2 linked regions of the Thalassoglobus sp. JC818 genome follow. The protein of the gene in region 1 interacts with the protein of each later gene in a pairwise test. Links are inferred from orthologs where the notes say so. Each region holds a gene or a part of one and is shown on either strand. Other genes may lie near its edges.

Region 1 (3,074 bases):
AGAGCCTCTGCGACTGGATCGTCACCAGCGGCAACGCTCGCGAAGTCGTCGAAGAACGAGTTCCGAAAGACAAGGAAATTCTGTTCGTCCCCGACCAGCATCTCGGACGTTATCTGGTTGAAGTGACCGGACGAGAGATGATTCTGTGGCCTGGCTCGTGCATGGTTCACGAAGTCTTCAGCTTGCAGGATCTCATTCGCGCCAAGAAAAACACACCTGGCTCAGTCGTCATCGCACATCCAGAATGTCCCCAAAACATTCTCGAAGTCGCAGACTTCATTGGTGGAACTGAACGGATGAAGCAGCACTGCGCCTCCATTCAGGAGCCGACGAAATTCCTCGTCGCGACCGAAGCCAACATGATTTATCCCCTTGAGAATGCAGCTCCGCAGCATGAGTTCATTCCAGTTCCGGGGATCATGACCGACACCGGAGAGACTTGCGCCTGCAATCGCTGCCCACATATGGCACGCAACACTCTGGCGAAAGTGCGAGACTGTCTCAAACGAGGGAAACCCGAAATCGAATGGCAGCCTTACTTCGATAAAGCTCGGGAAGTCGTGACACGGAGTCTTTTGCAGTAACGTCCGTTAGGGATCAGATTTCCAAGAAACGGACAGTCAATGCTGGCGTGACCGTGACTTTCCGCGGAGATGCGATCTCGGCAAGAGACGTATCTTTCGTGTTTGGGCGGTTCTCATCGAACTTGAGTTGACCCGCACGCAAGTCCGGAGTCAGTTTGACGGAACGTTGAGAAAATCGAATGGTAGACTTGTACGCCCTCGATTGTCTGCCATCATGGACACGCCGCGCTACGCCGATAACGGAAATATCCCGAGATGACATCTCTCGACGTGATGAGAAAGCAGTAAAAGACACGCCATGGCCGAATCGCTGACAATCACTGACAATCGCACCGGAAAGACCTACGAACTTCCGGTAGAGAATGACACCATTCGCGCCCTCGATCTCCGCCAGATCAAAGTCAATGATGACGATTTCGGGTTGATGACCTACGATCCGGGATATACCAACACGGCCTCTTGCAAGAGTTCGATCACGTATATCGACGGCGACAAAGGAATCCTCGAGTACCGTGGATTCCCAATTGAAACGCTCGCTGAAAACAGCTCGTTCACCGAAGTGGCGTATCTGTTGTTGAACGGCAAGCTTCCGTCGGCAGACGAACTCTCCGTGTGGCAGGACGACATCAATCACCACACGGTCGTTCACGAAAACATCAAACGGCAGATGGAATCGTTCCGGTACGATGCTCACCCGATGGGGATGATGATCAGCACGGTGGCTGCGTTGTCAACATTCTATCCGGAAGCGAAGAACGTCACGGACCCAGCGAATCGCAAGCTGCAGATCCAGCGACTGATTGCCAAAGTCCCCACCATCGCTGCCTTCACTTTTCGGCACAGTCAGGGCCATCCCTACATCTACCCAAACAACAAACTGAGCTATTCCGAGAACTTCCTCAACATGATGTTCCGGATGATCGGAAACGACTACGAGCCCAACGAGGCCCTCGTCAAAGCTCTCGATATTCTCTTCATCCTGCATGCTGATCACGAACAGAACTGCTCAACAAGCGTGATGCGTGCGATCGGTTCATCAGCTGCTGATCCATACTCAGCCTGGGCAGGGGCTGCGGCCGCTCTCTACGGACCACTGCACGGTGGAGCGAACGAAGCTGTTCTTCGCATGCTGACCGAAATCGGTCATGTGAAAAACGTCCCAGACTACGTTAGTCGCTGCAAAAGTGGTGAATTGCGACTGATGGGATTCGGCCACCGCGTCTACAAGAATTACGACCCACGCGCCCGAATTATCAAGAAGTGTGCTGACGACGTTTTCGAAGTCACCGGTCGAAACCCATTGCTCGATGTCGCTTTGGAACTCGAAAAGATTGCGCTGGAAGACGAGTACTTCGTCAAACGGAAGCTTTATCCAAACGTCGATTTCTATTCCGGACTGATCTATCAGGCGATCGGTTTGCCCGTCTCTCTCTTCCCTGTGATGTTCGCCATTCCACGAACTGTCGGCTGGCTGGCACAATGGGCGGAAATGATGACCGACAAAGACCAGCGAATTCAGCGACCACGGCAAGTCTATCTGGGTGAACGCAACCTCGATTTTGTGCCGATTTCGGATCGATAGTATTCAACGAGCCTCATGTCCTCGGCAGTCAAGTAAGACCGCCGGCCAGAGCAGGGGCTTGAAGAATTCGCATTGTCGTGATTGCGTCGGCCGCAACCGGAGTTCCTCATGACAGCGCTTCGAGGATTCGCAATCACGATGGTTTCTGGAGTGGTGGGAGCCACTTTAGGTGCTGGAATTGGGAGGTCGATTGCCTCCCTCACGCCTGCCTATTATCGAACAGTCTTCCGCTTGCCCGATGATGCGACATTAAAAGAGTTGCAGGAGTTGGGTACGGGCTTGGGCATGCTGCAAGGACTTGGAACCGGACTCGCTGTTGGACTGGTAATTGTTCTGATTGTGACCTGGTACGAAATCCGCAAACTTTCATCTGAGCACAAGTTTTCTGATCCGCAGTAGCTTCACTGCGTTGAATCATCAGTCATCCGCGACGTTGCAGTTCTGCTTCCAAGCTCTCGAACGCTCATCCCGTCGCGGCAATGTCAGCTCAAGCACGCGGAGGAATTTCGTGGAAAATTGACATTTGTTTTCGCATTGAGGTATACTGATCGATAGAGGGAAGCGACGGAACTGCTTTCCTTCCCACCTGATTATGCAACGAACTACGTCGTTGTGATTTCTGTCTCTGCGTCATTTCAGCTTCGCTTATGCAGAGTCCGGAAGTCGAAACAATCAACATTCCCACCTCAACCTGGAACCAGAACGATGCTGACCCTCCTCGGTAACCGCACTCCCATGTGCGATGCTCTCTCGAGACGTTCTTTTCTCCGGATCGGAAGTTTAGCCTTGGGCGGGCTGACGCTTCCGCAGATTCTCCAGGCAGAACAAGCCAGCCGCAATCCAGCTTCCAGCAAGGGGATCATCATGATCTTCCTACCGGGAGGACCGCCACATCAGGACATGTGGGA
Region 2 (2,894 bases), on another replicon or contig:
TGTCAACATGAACGCCACCATGATCAACACCAGAATTCCGCTGCTGAAGGTCACGACCACGCTGTCGAGAAGATTGCGAAACATGAGCGTTGCTGTGGCTGGGTCCCAAGCAGCTGCGAGACCATCTTCGGAAATCTCGATTCCCCACTTCTCAAGCTGTTCGATGAGAACAAGTTCCTGCCGACGAAGCTGTTCCTGAAAACGTGGCAGCGTGCGAAGCACTCGACGCAACGAACCACCCACCAGAAACGGAATGCCTCCAAACAGCGAGATCAGCAACACCATGACCGTGGAAATCGCGAGCGGGTATGGCATGCGTTTTGCCAGATACTGCAGGATCGGAACAAACAACACACTTAAGAAAACAGCCAGGAGAAAGGGAATAATGATCGACGATGCCGCGCGCAGCCCGGCGATCGTCAAGACGAAACTTCCGCTGTAGATCAACGCATTTCCGTACGGAGAAAACTGGAATTCCTTGTCTCGCATAGTCTCGACTGTGATCCGTTTCGTCTTTGATATGAAATTGCTGAGGTCGTATGCAGAAAGCACTGAACACAATCGCCCCCAACGTACAGTAACCTACTCGAATCAAAATCTTTCCGCACCTGTGACGAATCGGGAATTCAGCTTCGCAGAAATTGCAGTCGATGAGTGTCGTTCAATGGCAAGTACTGAGTTGAATACGAAGACGAAGGTTCAGCTGTCTAAGGTTTGTCATCCCTGAAAAGCGGTTTGAGAAATGCCACTCAGAGAGACTTGCAACCCTTTGCCTGTCCGCTGAGAATCGGAATCCCAACAACTCCCGATTTTCACCGACTCAAATCGATCCACAGATTTTATCAGTCAGGATATCTTCCAATGTCTGTTGCTAAAGAGTTGAGTCTGATAGTGAACGGGAAAGCTGCCGGAAACCCTGACTTACGTCTGGCGGTTGAACAGTGCCGCTCAGAAGGGGCTGAGATCTCGGTACATGTCACCTGGGAAGCTGGGGACGCTGCCCGCTTCGCTCAAGAATTGGGAGAGCAGAAAGTTTCCCGCCTGATCGCTGTCGGGGGAGACGGAACGGTCAGTGAAGTCGTGCAAGGTCTCATGGAATTGAAGGACGCCTCTGCGACATCCGTGGGCGTCGTCCCTTTTGGTACAGCCAATGATTTCGCGAATGGTTGTGGAATCCCCATCGGAGACCCAATGGCTGCTTTGCAATTGGCGCTCTCAGCCACCCCCGTTGCGATCGATATCGCCTGCTGCAACGATCGATGTTTCCTGAACGTCGCCAGCGGAGGCTTCGGAGCTGAAGTCACAACAAACACTCCGGACGGTTTGAAGAAGGCATTAGGCGGAGCGGCTTATTCGATTGTCGGGCTGATCTCCGCAATTGCGGCCTCACCGGATCATGCTCGAATTGTCGATCCCGACGGAGCAATTCAGCAGGACAATCTGCTTGTCGTCGCAGTGGGGAATGGACGACTCGCAGGCGGAGGATTTCAGGTCGCCCCGAATGCGTTTCTGAACGATGGAATGCTCGACGTTCTGGGAATCGAAGATGTCGACGTGACGCGGCTCGGACAGATTTTCAGCGAGATGAAGGAAATGAACGCGGAAACCAATGAGTTCGTCCATTCGGTTCAGTTACCTGCGGTTCGAATCGAGTCGAATTCGCTGATGCAGATGAACCTAGACGGGGAACCGATTCGAGCGGAGTCTTTCGAGTTTCGGATCATCCCGAAAGCTCTCAAATTTCTTCTCCCCAAAGATGCTCCCATTCAGCGATAGTTTTCGGGTCGGCAACCGCTTGCCCGTCTGAGCGCGTTTGTCTCAACTGAACTTATCATTCGAAGCTCTAATCGCTCTTCGGCTGCCGCGCGAAGTCCCAGATGGGGGGTTTGCGATTCGCCACAATCCCCAATCGGACATCAGTCCGAATCACCTATCAGCTCGTCCGCACCTCTTGCACACGTTGTGCAATTGCGTTATGAATGTACGCGAAGTGACACTTGTCAGACCCCGCCATTCATGGACGTACTCGAATGCCCAATCGCTCGAACAAACTTCCGGTGACAATTCTCTCAGGCTTTCTCGGTGCCGGTAAAACCACGCTCATGAACCATATTCTGCGAAACCGTGAAGGCCGCAGGGTTGCCGTTATTGTGAATGACATGAGCGAAATCAATATCGACGCCTCGTTGGTACGTGGCGGACAAGCGGCATTGAGCCGTACAGAAGAGCAACTCGTTGAGATGACCAATGGCTGCATTTGCTGCACGCTCCGTGAGGATCTTCTCATCGAAGTTGCCAAACTGGCCCGCGACGATCGCTTCGACTATCTGCTGATTGAATCGACTGGAATCTCAGAACCCTTACCGGTCGCTGAGACATTCACTTTCGAAGACGAGAATGGAATTTCGCTTGGGGATGTTTCAGAGCTTGATACTCTCGTGACCGTTGTCGACGCGAAAAATTTCCACAAAGACCTGACTTCACTCGACGAATTACGTGATCGCAATCTGGGGTTAGACGAGACCGACGATCGTGACATTTCGATGTTGCTGATCGATCAAATTGAATTCGCCAATGTCATTCTGCTCAACAAGGTCGACCTTGTCAGCGAAGATGAACGGCTGCGAGTTGAAAAGTTCCTCCAAAAACTCAATCCCGCAGCAAAGATCATCTCCACAACGAATTCCAACGTTCCATTGTCAGAAGTGATGCACACCCAGCGATTCTCTTCCGACTGGGCCGAGGAAAACGATCAATGGATGTCGACACCGCGTGAAGCTGTTGAATCGGAATCCGAAGAGTACGGCATCTCCCATTTTGTCTATCGATCTCGTCGACCATTCCATCCAGAACGTCTCGAGAGAGAACTGAATAAAGACATCGAAGCGGGCTTC

The links.
Region 2: the proteins of AB1L42_RS14885 (region 1) and yegS interact in binary tests that used the Escherichia coli proteins (3 or more experiments, as listed by UniProt). The link is inferred for Thalassoglobus sp. JC818 from one-to-one orthologs.

The regions. Positions count from the first base shown.
Region 1 is NZ_JBFEFI010000005.1:229,986-233,059, reverse strand. What follows is about bases 27-3,024. They hold AB1L42_RS14885 (citrate synthase), read left to right. Parts: upstream 27-882; coding sequence 883-2,166; downstream 2,167-3,024. Other genes in these bases: AB1L42_RS14875 (DUF1501 domain-containing protein), read left to right, coding at 2,872-3,024; AB1L42_RS14880 (hypothetical protein), read left to right, coding at 2,275-2,565; nadA (quinolinate synthase NadA), read left to right, coding at 27-584. In the rest of the region: more of nadA, read left to right, coding at 1-26; more of AB1L42_RS14875, read left to right, coding at 3,025-3,074.
Region 2 is NZ_JBFEFI010000007.1:264,084-266,977, reverse strand. What follows is about bases 1-2,818. They hold yegS (lipid kinase YegS), read left to right. Parts: upstream 1-861; coding sequence 862-1,776; downstream 1,777-2,818. Other genes in these bases: AB1L42_RS18995 (GTP-binding protein), read left to right, coding at 2,031-2,818; AB1L42_RS19005 (AI-2E family transporter), read right to left, coding at 1-489. Also shown: more of AB1L42_RS18995, read left to right, coding at 2,819-2,894. UniProt on the Escherichia coli protein: In vitro phosphorylates phosphatidylglycerol but not diacylglycerol; the in vivo substrate is unknown.